DNA from 2 places in the Lysinibacillus sp. NPDC097287 genome. Region 2 is predicted to be linked to the other one. Evidence: riboswitches for the same ligand, from Rfam matches in the RefSeq annotation. Region 2 holds a riboswitch; the other holds the start of a gene.
What was found. A riboswitch is a leader RNA that binds a small molecule or an ion and turns the genes downstream of it on or off. The one in region 2 is predicted to bind thiamine pyrophosphate.

Region 1 (7,432 bases), on a different contig from region 2:
CAAGTGTATCAGGCGTCATTTGATGATTTGGCTGTGAACCTTTACGCATTCCTTTTAAAATAGCGATTTGCACTGCTTTACGAATATCTTCCTTTGTTGCCCCTTCAACCGTGAAATCTACTTCACCGTCCAACCAGGTTTCAAGTGCATCTAAGATACCCTCTAAAAATGTAGCATCTTGCTCTTTTTCTATTTTCTCCGCATGAGTATTCATCATGCCAAATAGTTTTTCAATCTTTTCCATACAAAACTTCCTTTCACACAGAAAGGAGCCGTGACAAACACCTTTGTCACAGCCCCGTCGTCTGGTACTATCTTAGCCTAAAAGAATCTATTTATGCTAGTGCTTTTACAGCTGCAATTGCTGCTTCGTAGTTTGGATGATCAGTTGCTTCTGGAACATACTCAACGTAAGTTACTTTACCAGCTGCATCCACTACGAATACGGCACGTGTAAGTAGACGTAATTCTTGAATGTATACGCCGTAAGCTTCACCAAATGAAAGGTCACGGTGATCCGATACTGTTTGTACTGCATCGATTCCTGCAGCACCACACCAACGTTTTTGTGCGAATGGAAGGTCAACAGATACTGTATAAATCACAACATTGTCTCCTAATTCAGCTGCTGCTTCATTAAATCTACGAGTTTGCGCGTCGCATACGCCTGTATCTAATGACGGTACAACACTAAATAAACGAATTTTACCCTCTGAATCTTTTAAAGTAACAGGTGCTAGTCCATTATCTAACACTGTAAAATTTGGTGCTTGGTCTCCAACCTTTACCTCGTTACCGATTAGTGTTACTGGGCCATTTTTGAAAGTGACTTGTGCCATGTTAACGCCTCCTATTTCTTCATATGTACATAATACTACTAAATGTAGGGAATTAATTGCAACTCAGACAGCTTGGCTATACAAATGAAAACCTCAAGAACTTGTTAGAGGTCATATTGTTGAAAAACAATTACGCTAATAAACTCTTTGTGAGCGTTTATGAGAGTTTGTTCAAGGGCCCCGTTGATTTCCGTTCCAGGCGGACGCGTTCCTGGGGGCGAGCCTTGAGCCGCTTCGTCGCGTTGCTCCTGCAGGGTCTCAAGTTGCTCACTGATCCCCTAGGAGTCGCCGCCTTCCACTCCAATCAACTAGAATATTCTTATCGAGATAGTAAAAGATGGTGGACCAATTTAATTTTGAATGAAGATAAAAGGACTACTGTGCAGGTAGGCATCTTGCATTGATCTGATGGTATTACTTATATCATTTGTATTCATCATCCAAAGTTAAGGGTAGCGTTTAATGAAAGTACATACTAATTTTAGATTGCTGGTTGATTGGAGTGGAGGCTGGGCGACTCCTGGGGGATTAGCGTCCTAGATGAGACCCTGGAGCGAGCGTAGCGAGTGAAGCGGCTCATCGGACGCCCCCCGGAAAGCGCCTAGCCGGAACGGAAATCGACCCCACGTTACTGTAGTTAAAGGAACTTTCTAGTACAGATTTTGGTGTAGAGGCCATTTCTAAGAGCACGTTATTCACGCAATTTTTAAGGACTAGATACTTTATTAACAGAAGAACCTCTAACAACTTGTTAGAGGTCCTTCAATCATTATTCTTTTGTTGATTCTTCAATCACTTCAGGCACTTTTACTGTTTCCTGTGCAGCTGGTGCTGGCTTTTCGAGATCTTTTTCTACATAAATTTTCTCATGTACTACCGTTGTATCAGCAAAGTAATCATGTAAGCCTTGATTGTCTGGCAAAATTGCCACAAAGACATACAACAACATAATAAAATTACTAATAAAACGACCAATCCATTCACGATATATTACATCAGACCACGATAATGTTTCTTTCTTTAACGATACAACACGTAGACCGAATGCCATTTTTCCTAATGTTTGCCCTAAAAATTTTGTCATCAATACAAAATATAAGTAATAAATAACAGCTGAAATAATGGAGATTGGTGCATACCAAGTCGAATCTGATAACGACCAATCCATTAAGTAAAATATTGGGTTAATACAAATGCCAATAACGGCTGATATAACGAGAGAATCAATTAAAAACGCCCAAAAGCGCACCCAAAAGCCAGCCGTTTTTAATGTATAGTGTCGTTCTTTTGTTGGTAGTATTTGCGTATAACTTGTTAATTCGGCGTCATCAGGAAATGGCCCTTGCACAACGAAATCATTATTAGTCATGATATGCCCCCCTTAATAATCACCGTATAAGTACATCATTTTTGGCGCACTATAGTCCGCCATAATCTTTATCAGCATTTTTTCTTCAGCTGATGGCCCAATGAATGAACCAATTTTCATGCCAAGATAAGACTGCCAGCCACCCACATCATATGTGTATTCGAATAGTTCTGCATCTTCTAAGCCATAATCCGCACGTAATGCAGCAATTGTCGCTTCTTTATCGCCAATTTCATCTATTAGACCTGCCTCAAGTGCTTTTGTGCCACCTAGAACTCGACCATCCGCTACTTTTTTCACGTCTGCTTCCGACATGTTACGACCCTTTTCAATAATATCAACAAATTCTTCATATGACTCATTAATCATTTCTTGCATCATTGCCCGCTCTTCTGCTGTAACATCACGCATCGGACTTAGCATATCTTTATGCTCACCTGATTTAAATGTTTCAAATTTGACACCTACTTTTTCAGCAAGCGCTTGATAGTTAATAGATTGCATGATGACACCAATTGAACCTGTAATCGTATCGCGATTTGCGAAGATTTTGTCTGCTGGTGCCGCAATGTAATAACCACCTGATGCTGCCATAGAACCCATTGATACGTAAATTGGAATTTGTCGTTCTTCTTTGATTTGTAGGAGCTTTTTATAAATCTCTGCAGATTCTGTGACGCCACCACCCGGTGTATTTACGCTTAATACAACACCCTGCACCGTTTCATCATTTAAAATATTATCTAATTGCCCTAAGAAAAACTGATGATCATAGCCAACCTGTTGCCATACCGAACCAGAACCAACATCTTGAATCGTACCATCCAATGTTAAATGAGCAATTCGTTCTTCAAAATTATTTCCTTCTAATACAGTTTCATAAACATCTAAATTATTGCCCGCCATCACGCTGTCAAAGTTACCGAAAAAATCAGCTTTTAAAAACGCAAATACCGTATTTATTCCTAGTGAAACTACTAGTAATACACCCGCAACAACTAAGGCTACCCACCTTTTTGCATTCATTCTTTTCCGCCTCCTTAAAATGTTATACGTCTAAATGTATAAAACGTTTCATTTATCTGCAATATTATGCAAGAATTTTCCGTAATTCATTGTGCCGTAAATAACAATTTTAACACATAAAAAAATCAAAGTTCATATAATGTGCTTGAACTTTGATTTTCGACATTATTCCCCAGGAAATAATTATTGATTATATTGTATTTGCTCTTGTTGACGTAGCTCTACACGACGAATTTTGCCGGAAGCTGTCTTGGGCAATTCCTCCACAAATTCAATAGCACGCGGATATTTATATGGTGCTGTTAAAGACTTTACATGATCTTGTAATTGCTGAATAAGCGACGAATCTCCGGTAATCCCTTCGCGCAAAACAACAAATGCCTTCACAATATTACCTCGAACCTCATCTGGACTTGCTACAACTGCAGCTTCCTTCACAGTAGAATGTTTCATTAATGCATCCTCCACTTCAAACGGACCAATAGTGTAACCTGAAGAAATAATCACATCATCGCCTCGCCCTTCAAACCAAAAATAGCCGTCTTTATCTTTATATGCACGGTCACCGGTAACATACCAATCTCCTCGGAATTGTAGACTTGTACGCTCTGGATCCTTAAAATACTCCTTAAATAGCGCAGGCGTTTCTTTGTGTACCGCAATATCACCAACAACACCTTCCGAAACTGGATTACCAAAATCATCGATAATCGCTACCGTATTACCCGGTGTTGGTTTGCCCATCGAGCCGACACGCGCTTCCATACCAACCATCGTTCCAACGAGTAATGTATTTTCGGTTTGACCGTAGCCATCACGCACTTGCAAGTCAAATGTAGTTGAAAAAACTTTCACCACTTCACTATTTAACGGCTCTCCTGCAGATACTGCTTGGCGAACTTCTGTTAAATTGTAGTCACGTAAATTTTCAAGCGCCGTCATAAAGCGATATTCTGTAGGCGTACAACAAAGAACATTAACCTTGAACTTTTCGAGTAATGTTAAATACGTAGCTGCATCAAACTTACCTTTATAAACAAATGCTGTAGCACCACTTCCTAACGTTGCAAGGAACGGACTCCAAATCCATTTTTGCCAACCTGGTGCTGCAGTTGCCCAAACGATGTCATTTTCTTGTACACCTAGCCAATTCGGTGCCGTCGTACGTAAATGCGCATAGCCCCAACTATGAGTATGAATAGCGGCTTTTGGATTTCCAGTTGTCCCACTCGTATACGCAAGAAATGCTACATCTGTACTTTTGGTCGATGTTGTACTGATAAAAGTTGTAGGTTGCTGTTCCATCTTTTCAAATAATGGTTGCCACGGTGAATGTGCATGGCCGATTACAAATTGTTGTAAACCGTCTAAATGTTCAACATCGTCAAATTGTGCAATATACGGTTCATAAGCAATGACCGCCTTGGCATCAGCGTGTAAAATACGATAATCAATATCTTTCGCTCTAAGCATTTCAGAGCTTGGAATAATAGCCAAACCAACCTTTAATGCAGCGATATATGCAACATATGCCTCAATAGATCTAGGCACCATAATGAGAATAACATCCCCTTTTGTTAATCCCTGTGCTGTTAACACATTCGCTGCTTGATTCGCTTTTTCTAGTAAACTTGCATATGTTATATAGTCAATTTCTTCGTTTTCATTATAAACAATTAATGCATTTTTCTCAGGATTTTGTGCATAATTTTCAAATTCCTCTACAATGTTATACCATTCTGGTGCGATTAGATCTTGTCGTTTCATCATTATTGCCCCCTTTGTTAGGCTCATTATAAAACTCAATTTTTATAGTTTTCAATGAAAAATACTCTAATTATTAAAAGTCATGACAACTATCATACTCTTGCATATGGCATCAGTCATCGCTTTTCATATAAAATGAAATTTCCCTTGTTCATACAGGGAAAGTATGGTACATTGTGGACAAATCAAATGTTTGCAGGGGGACTCATTTTGAGTTGAGAAGGTTAAAACCTGACCCTTTGAACCTGTTAGTTAACACTGACGTAGGGAGCAATGTACAATCACGATGTGCTTTTCTTGTACATACGCTCTCCTCATTCTTATAGGAGAGCTTTTTTTGTTCCAATTTTCAACTAAATATTTTGATTGCGGGGGGACTCATCTTGAGTTGAGAAGGTAAAACCTGACCCTTTGAACCTGTTAGTTAATACTGACGTAGGGAGCAGTACATCATTTTCTTGATGAAGAAGCTCTTTTTACGTGTATTTCACGAACAAAAAGAGCTTTTTTGCATGCTTACGTTCACCAATTAGAGGAGGACTTATAATGACATTTTGTGATGAATTAAGAAAAGAAACAGATATCTATTGGGAAGGAAGTTTTCAGCACCCCTTTGTAAAAGGGATTGCTGACGGGACTTTACCTATTGATAAATTTAAATACTATATGATTCAAGATGCATATTATTTAAAGCACTATGCAAAGGTATTAGCATATGCAGCGGCTAAATGTGAGACACCCGAAGAATTCGCGTACTACACAGAAACGGCGAAGTTCATTAATGAAGCTGAACTCGAATTACATCGTTCTGTTTTTTTAGAATTAAATGTAACCAAAGAGGAGCTCGAGCAAAGTGAACCTGCTCCAGGTGCTATCAATTATATTAATCACATGTACAGTGCTGTGCATAATGGTGATGTGGCTGAGGCATTTGCTGCAATGATGCCTTGTCCATGGCTGTATTTAGAAATAGGGCAGTATTACAAAGATGCAAAACCTGGTGTTAAGCTATATGAAGATTGGATTGCTATGTATAGTAGTGAGGATTTCCTAGTAACAATTCAAACACAAATTTCAATGATGAACGCTTATGCTGCAGCAGCTTCTCCAGAAAAATTAGCGATCTTAAAGAGTCATTTTAAAAATAGCTGTTATTACGAATTACAATTTTGGGAAATGGCTTGGACAAAGGAAAATTGGGTTCCGGAGAGAGTACAATGATTTTACAAGCTATTCGAAAAAAACAGCCTCTTGTTCATAGTATCACGAATTATGTTGTGGCAAATTTCCAAGCAAACGGCTTATTAGCCATTGGTGCTTCTCCAGTCATGGCAGATGAATTACATGAAGTTGAAGAAATGGTATCGATTGCGTCTGCCTTATTAATCAATATTGGTACACTAAATGAACGGACAAAAGAATCGATGCTACTTGCTGGAAAAAAAGCAAATGCACTAGGTATCCCCGTTATATTGGATCCAGTTGGTGCTGGCGCTACGACTTTCCGCCGAGAAACAGTACAACAACTATTAGCAGAAATTAAATTTGTCCTTATTCGTTGCAATATTGGAGAACTTGCTGCCATTGCGAATGTAAGCTGGCAACAAAAAGGTGTTGATAGCGGCAGTGGTTCAATGGCACTATCGGATGAAGCAAAAAAAGTTGCGCAACAATACAAATGTATTGTCATTGTTACTGGTGAACAGGATTTCATAACTGACGGTTTACAAACACAATGGATTGCAGGTGGGCATCACCAAATGACAAAAATTACAGGTACAGGTTGCTTACTAAGTGCCATTTGTGGTGCTGCGTATGTCGCGGGAGATGAACCTTTTGCACAGCTAGCTGATACGTTAATGACCTATAAAAAAATTGCTGAAAATGCCAATTCGATCACACAATATATTGGTGATTTTCAAATAACTGTACTTAATGAACTACATCGTCTTTCAAAGGAAGGTGAAAAATAATGCGTATTGTTACAACAATCGCTGGCTCAGATAGTGGCGGCGGTGCCGGCATTCAAGCTGATTTAAAAACGTTCCAAGAATTAGAAGTATTCGGCACATCTGTCATTACTGCCGTGACGGCACAAAATACACTAGGTGTAACTGGCGTTTTACCGATAGAAGTAAGTTTTGTTGAAAAGCAATTTCTTGCACTATTAGAGGATTTCCCAATTGGTGCTATTAAAACGGGCATGCTATTTTCATCGGACATTATTCAGAAAATCGCCAGTTTGATTACTGATTTGGAAGTCCCTCTTATTGTTGATCCCGTAATGATTGCAAAAGGCGGCGAAAACTTATTACAGCAAGAAGCCGTCCAAGCATTACGCACTCATTTACTACCAATAGCGACTGTACTTACGCCAAATATTCCAGAAGCAGAAGTGCTAACGGGCAGTAAAATTGAAAATGTTACTGAT
Region 2 (7,432 bases):
CCAACATATTTTAATGGTGAAATAGTAGGTGTTCATTTATTTATAAAAGAACCAAAAGCGTTTATGGATGATCATGAGACTTTTTATTATTTAGCTTTAATGGATGAGCTGACAGGTATGTGGAATCGAAAAGCGTTTAAGGAACACTGGCAACAATATTTGAATGATACTAAAACGAATAAGCAACAGACAGCGCTTATATTAATCGACATTGATCGTTTCAAAAAGTTTAATGAGTCACTCGGCGAAAGTCAGGGGGATGAATTAATGCGTATGTTTAGTAATAGACTGCGTGAGTTAAGCCATTCAACGTGTTCAGTATATCGCTATAATAGTGATGAATTTATTTTTCTGTTAAAGGAAGCAACATTAGATAAAATTGAAAAAGTAGCTAGTGATATTTTAGAAGCTTTGAAACAACCGTTTACTATTGAAGAACAGGAATATTTCATCAGTGTTTCTATTGGTATCTCACTTAGTCCAGCAGATGGGAATGATTTGGAAACACTCGTGCGGAAAGCAGATCAAGCTTTATTTTCGGTAAAAGAGCATGGACGATCTCATTTCCGTTATTTTCGGGAGGACATGACAACTGCGTTTCCAAATGAAGCATTGTTGGAGTCACATTTACGTCGTGCGATCGAATTTGATGAGTTAAGTATCCATTTGCAGCCACAAATAGACTTAGTAACGAATCGAATAGACAGTTTTGAGGCATTACTACGCTGGAATAACAGAAAATTTGGATTTGTGTCTCCTGCACAATTTATTCCGTTAGCAGAGGCATCAGGTTTAATTATTAGCATTGGCGATTGGGTTATAGAGGAAGTATGTCGTTACCAAAAAGAGTGGAAGGAACTGGGCTATCGACCGGTTCGTATTGCTGTCAATATTTCACCAAAGCAATTCAGAAAAGAAGATTTTGCACGAAAAATAAATGATACACTGAATAAATATGATGTAGAGCCTACTTTATTGGAAGTGGAAATTACAGAAAGTTCGATGACGAATGTGAATGAAACCTATTCGATTTTATCGGAATTAAAAAGTTTAGGTGTGCATGTTTCTGTCGATGATTTCGGCACAGGGTATTCTTCTTTAAGTTATTTGAAGGAGTACCCTATTGATACAATAAAGATTGATCAATCATTTATTGCAGATATAGCAAAAGATAAAAAAAATGAAGCCATTATTAAAGCGATTATTTCAATGTCGCATAATTTAGGGTTAGAGGTAGTGGCGGAAGGTATTGAAGAGCAATTCCAGGTGGCCTTTTTAAAACGTTATCGCTGTCAGAAGGGGCAGGGGTATTTATACAATAAGCCTTTGACAGTAGAAGCAGTAATACAACAATATTTTGTTAGTTGAAAGAAAGTGTGACGCATTGTTAATGCATCACACTTTTTTGGTTCTCAAAAAATAATGGAAGTGCAAAATTGAAATTATTAGAGCAACTGGGATACGGGCTTTAGCATGGTGAGCCAGATGACGTTATTTATAGGATTGATTATCGCAGATTAAAACCAGACGAAAAAGAGGAATACCTAGAATTATTTTCTTTTGCTGGCGGGACACATGCCTGTTCTACTTATGATATGCATATTTTCAAAGCACTTCCTAATACGACACCCATTTATAGTGATAGAGAATCTATGTTGGATAAGTTAAATCGATTAGATCAACCAGTGAAACTAATTTCCTCAATACTATTTGCACTTGCTATTATATTTTGGTTAATGATGACTTTTATGTCTGAAGATTACCGGGGTATTGGAGAAAACTATGGAATTATCGATTTTTATAGATATATTAAGACATTAACGAGGATTTGTAGTAAAATACTGAATAGTAATTCATTTTTGACTTTCGCAAAGGGGGAAATGGTATGTTACAGGGGAAAACCATTATTATTACAGGTGGATCAAGTGGGATGGGGCTTTATATGGCGAAGCAATTTGTTGCTGAAGGAGCCAACGTAGTCATTACAGGTCGCAATGAAGATCGATTAGCAGAGGCAAAAACGTTTATTTCTGAAGCGGGTAATTCAATTGAAACATTTCAGATGGATGTTCGTATACCAGAGCAAGCAGAAGCGATGGTTGCCTTTGCGGTAGAGAAATTTGGACAAGTGGATGGACTTGTCAATAACGCGGCAGGGAATTTTATTGTGCGAGCAGAGGATTTGTCTCCAAATGGTTGGAAAGCGGTTATTGATATCGTGTTGAATGGCACGTTTTACTGTTCGTCAGCTGTCGGAAAGTACTGGATAGAACACAAGATTAAAGGATCTATGATTAATATGGTTGCAACGTATGCTTGGAATGCAGGTGCAGGAGTCATTCATTCGGCGGCAGCAAAAGCAGGCGTTTTATCAGTGACAAGAACACTAGCTGTTGAGTGGGGAAAACAGTATGGTATTCGTGTTAACGCTATTGCTCCAGGACCAATTGAACGAACAGGTGGAGCATCAAAGCTTTTTGAATCAGAGGCAGCTGCTGCAAGAACATTGGACTCTGTGCCGTTAAGTCGTATTGGTACGCCGGAAGAAATTGCAGATTTAGCGACATTTATGATGTCAGATAAAGCAAGATATATGAACGGAGAATGTGTCACGTTGGATGGTGGGCAATGGTTAAATCCGTTCCCGTTTTAATTAAATACCTTGCATAAAGAGAAGCTGGTTTGACGCATACTAATGGGCAAAGGAAGGAGTTTTGCCTGTGGGTATGTGGTTAATACCAGCTCTTATTACGATTACAATTATTTGTGTGATTGCCTTCGTTTCTACTATGCGTATTGCAAAAATGACAACGGAGCGAAACTCAGAAAAAGATACACCGATTTCAGAATCGGTTAAAGAACATGCAACGATTTTGAATCCAATTCCTTGGGTTTACATTTTATTTTTATTGTTTTGTGGTATCATGATTTTTTATTATTGGAGTAAAGCAGGATATTAGAGTAACTTCACAGTATTCGGCAGGTGTAGAGTCACTTGCTGGATTCTGTAAAGCACCTACCAATTATCACGAATGTTTTTCGGTCGTAAGGGATAAAATAGGTTTTGGCGAAAGTTACTATCATGTTTATTTTTTCTCGAAAGGTTGAAATAATTCATGAATATCATAAAAACTCTTCTCGGTCTTGTCATGGTCATTTTAGGAAAAATTATGATATGATAAAGAGGAAGCATCCTGTTCTGCATATTGAGGACAGAAAAGGAGAAGAGGTTCATGATTTCAACTAACAGCAAAGATTTATTAGCAATGCCAATTAGTGATTTTATTATTTCATCCGAAAAAGTTGCACATGTGCAAAGTGGAAATAGTGCAGAGCATGCATTACTAGTGCTAACGCGTACAGGATATTCATCCATTCCCGTATTAGATATGAAATACCGTCTTCAAGGCTTACTAAGTATGAAGATGATTACTGAAGCGATTTTAGGGCTCGAACATATTGAGTACGAAAAACTACCCGACATTAAGGTAGATACGATTATGGATAAAAATTTGGCCGTGTTAAAAACAACAGATAATTTCCAGCGGGCGTTAGATTTAGTCATTAACCATGCCTTTTTATGTGTGGTCGATGAAGAAGGCTTATTTGCTGGCATCCTAACGAGACGCGTTATTTTAAAACAATTGAAAAAATATATTTATCAAAAAGAAAACTAGTTTAGGAGGGCTCAAAGTAATTATTGAGCCCTTTTTATCTTTATTCAGCATTCATCCCACCTCAATAAGTGATGAGATGAATTCGGCTGTAGCCTTTTTCAGTGATTGCCCAAAAGCCGGCTGAATAGTCGAACCCAGGCTAAGATCGCCGCGTCCTGAGGCAACGCCTGAGTGACCAACATCCTGTTGGCCCGATGCCTCCGGCGGATGTCACAGATGTTATTTGAGCGAAAGCGAAGCGTCAGCAGCAGATGTTTTTTGCGCGTAATTACGCCGAAGAGTAATTGATTTGAGTAGGAGGTTACTTTTTTGACGGTAACAGAGGCAGAAATATTAAAAATATTAGCAGAAGAACGCAATATGCGAAAGGCAGCAGAGCGATTATTCTTATCGCAGCCGGCTCTTTCACAGCGTCTACAAACCATAGAAAAAGAATGGGGAACACAGCTGTTTATTCGCTCGCAAAAAGGATTGACGGCAACACCTGCCGGAGAGCTTGTTATTTCCTATGCTAATGAAATGATTGCGAAGAAAGAAGAAATTTTCGAAATGATTCAGGCACTGACAACAAAAGTGAACGGCACACTGAAAATTGCTTGTGCTTCGATTGTTGGACAAAACTGGCTACCAAAAGTATTAAAGGATTTTGTAACGAAATACCCTGAGGCGAAAATTTCACTAATGACAGGCTGGAGCTCTGAAATTGTCAAAGCACTGTATGAGGGCGAGGCACATGTGGGGATTGTACGAGGACAGGTCGATTGGAAAGGTGAGAAAATTCATCTTTTCCGAGATACGCTTTATTTAGTAGACAAAGAGTTGAAAACAGTGGAGGATGTCCTTACGACAGACCGTCCATTTATTCAGTTTAAAAGTGATTCGAATTATTATCAGGAAATTCAACAGTGGTGGCAGCGACACTTTGCATCCAATCCAAGTCGTCAAATTTTAGTAGATCAAATTGAGACGTGTAAGCAAATGGCATTGAATGGGATTGGCTATGCAATTTTACCATCAATTACTTTAAATGAGGATGATGGTGTCAACAAAATAGCGCTAATGAACAATGAAAAAGAATTTGGCTTAACGCGGGATACTTGGTTAATTGGTTATGAATCTTCATTTGAACTGCGCCAGGTAGAAGCATTTGTGGAAGTGGTACAGGATCATGCTCGTTGTTTATTTGATTATACGAAATAAGAAAAAGGACTCTAAAGTTTATTCAAACTAAAGAGTCCTTTTTTCGTTATTCGATTTGCAGGATACCAAAACAAAAAAACAGAGAGTAAATCTAAACATGTTGTAGATTTACTCTATCTCAATGTATTATAGCAACTAACCTTAGAAAATAGCCTAAATTTTATTAGAGGAATGTCATAGAAATCGAGCGGTGAAAAATACTTTAATGTCTTATCGCAATGTTGAGTTAAGTCCATTAACAAAAACAGTTTTTTGTAGACTTTTAGCAATAACTACTCCCAAGGTGGCGCCAACGACACTAGAAGTTAAAAAAGCAGGCATGAAAAAGAGGGCCGCCACAGATGTCCCCATTAGTAGGTGAGAATAGGGTACTGCGACAAGTGAAGCAAGTATACCTGTACCAAACATTTCACCGGCACCAGCTAGCCACGTTTTTTCGCTGTATTTGTAGGCAAGGGCTGCAAATAGTGCACCGATGACACTGCCAGGAATCGCTAAGAGTGAGCCTGTACCTGTTAAGATACGGATGATGGCTGTTACAAAGGCAATCATGACAGTAGGTAAAGGTCCCAGTAAGATGGCACTGATGACATTAATGGCGTGTTGTACAGGATAGGCACGTGCAATACCTGTTGGAATAGAGATAAATGTTGAGCCTGCTACTGCAATAGCAACTAATAATGCCATGACGGTTAATTTTCGAATAGACAAATCTTTCACTCCTTCATTAATCGTAAAAAAAGGCCGCTTCCCAAAAATGTAGGAAGCGGCCTTGCATTTAGTCATTATAAAAGCAAGTGTCGCCACTTTCCTACGCTAGTGTGAACTAGATCAGGTTCAAAGGGTCCGTGTATACAATACACGTCTCAGCCTTAAAAAGACTCCCCTAGTGGTCATGAAGCGATTTAATTTTTCATTAATACTGTACCATACTGCTAAAAATAGTCAATTAACTTTCAGATTAATTAGAATCTGGCTTCATTAAATGAGGTGCTTTTTTCATTGTCCAAATGAGGGCAAGAAGGAAGCAGGCAAATAAAATGATAGCACCGAAAATATAAGGGCTGTCCATATTCCAGTCGAATAATATGCCAGCTAAAGCAGGACCAATCATATTGCCAAGACTCATATAGGCATTGTTGAGTCCGGCGGCAAAGCCTTGTTCACTACCAGCCAGCTTGGAAATCAGCGTATTTACGGCTGGACGAATGAGCGTTGTTGCTGTAGAGAAAATTGTTGCAACAACTAATATTAATGCAAAGCCTGATACAAATAAAATTAAGAAGATTGATATTGATGCAACGAGTAAATTGACTAATACAACCTTCATTTCACCAAAACGTTTAAACAGTGGTGTAATGATAAACATTTGAACAACGACACCGACAGCACCACCAACTGTTAGTATTATTGCAATATCTGTTGGTGTGTAGTTGAATTTCTGTGTGACGAATAAAGATAAAGTCGCTTGGAAATTGGCGATGCCAAACGAGAAAACAAGCATGATGATCAGCATAACAAAGTAGGGCATTTTGACTGAGCGTATCATCTGCTTAGCAAGATTGTCTTGTTTTTGTGCTTTTTGTGATGAGCTTGGTTTTGTGTTTGGCAACAACACTAACGATAATATGGCAGCTAAAATTGCCGCAGCTCCAGCCATATAAAATGGAAAGTGAAGACTGACTGTAGATAAGAAGCCGCCAATTCCAGGACCAATCATAAAGCCTAGAGACATGGCAGCCCCAAGCATCCCCATACCTTTACCACGTTCTTCATATGTAGTGACATCCGCTACAAATGCCATAATCGGGGGTGCAATGAAAGCAGAGCCTAAGCCTCCTAAAAAGCGAGCAACAAAGAGCATCCAAACTTCTGTTGAAAGTCCAAAAGCAATTTGTGAAAGACCTGTTACCACAAGTCCAAAAACAATAAGATTCTTACGACCATATTGATCCGAGAGGTTTCCAGCTATTGGTGAAAATACAAATTGTGCTAATGCAAACGATGCAATGAGCAGACCGAGAACTTGTCCTGCTGCACCGAAAATTTTCAAATATTCGGGCATGACAGGAATAATGATACCAATGCTTCCCATCGCAATGAACATATTAAACATTAAAATATATAAAGCTGCCTTGTTTGATGTCTGTTGGGCCATTTTATAGCCTCCTTTTGCGTAGTCTATTCAAATATACTACAGTCTAACATAATGGATATTAAGTTGCTATTGACTAAAAGTCTGACTGCGTACTTTTATTTTCAATTACAAAAAGCTATCACTCCAGTGACTAACTGGGGTGACAGCTTTATTTTGTTGTTAAGGAAATAACAGATTTTTTTATTATGGATAGCCTAGGGCAAAGTTGACGGCTAGGCTAAAGCGCTACATCCTCGAGGTCGCTTCGATCCCTCGGGCAAAAGTGGTGGAACGCATACTTTTGCTTCGGGCTCTCCAGCGCTTGTCGGATGTAAACGAGCGCTTTAGCGCATTTGTTCTTTAACGAATACTCATTTTAAATTCTAAAAACAGTTCGTTGTATTTGCCTAAATAATCA

Region 1: it holds a riboswitch for thiamine pyrophosphate, as region 2 does, so the genes downstream of both, tenA (thiaminase II) here and thiW (energy coupling factor transporter S component ThiW) in region 2, are expected to answer to the same signal.

The regions. Positions count from the first base shown of each region.
Region 1 is NZ_JBIWCX010000006.1:115,081-122,512, reverse strand. Features, by position in the region: gene ACIQ2D_RS10740 (class I SAM-dependent methyltransferase) at 1-244, opposite strand, end outside; gene tpx (thiol peroxidase) at 336-839, opposite strand; gene ACIQ2D_RS10730 (RDD family protein) at 1,609-2,208, opposite strand; gene sppA (signal peptide peptidase SppA) at 2,221-3,234, opposite strand; gene mbcS (acyl-CoA synthetase MbcS) at 3,418-5,001, opposite strand; TPP riboswitch at 5,189-5,288, shown strand; TPP riboswitch at 5,362-5,460, shown strand; gene tenA (thiaminase II) at 5,548-6,222, shown strand; gene thiM (hydroxyethylthiazole kinase) at 6,219-6,974, shown strand; gene thiD (bifunctional hydroxymethylpyrimidine kinase/phosphomethylpyrimidine kinase) at 6,974-7,432, shown strand, end outside.
Region 2 is NZ_JBIWCX010000003.1:56,519-63,950, reverse strand. Features, by position in the region: gene ACIQ2D_RS05820 (EAL domain-containing protein) at 1-1,368, shown strand, start outside; partial or broken gene ACIQ2D_RS05815 (DUF2812 domain-containing protein) at 1,488-1,979, shown strand; gene fadH (2,4-dienoyl-CoA reductase) at 1,886-2,653, shown strand; gene ACIQ2D_RS05805 (short-chain dehydrogenase) at 2,727-2,960, shown strand; gene cbpB (cyclic-di-AMP-binding protein CbpB) at 3,234-3,677, shown strand; gene ACIQ2D_RS05795 (transcriptional regulator CcpC) at 3,987-4,877, shown strand; gene thiW (energy coupling factor transporter S component ThiW) at 5,088-5,588, opposite strand; TPP riboswitch at 5,669-5,775, opposite strand; gene ACIQ2D_RS05785 (MFS transporter) at 5,839-7,035, opposite strand; gene ACIQ2D_RS05780 (ABC transporter substrate-binding protein) at 7,375-7,432, opposite strand, start outside.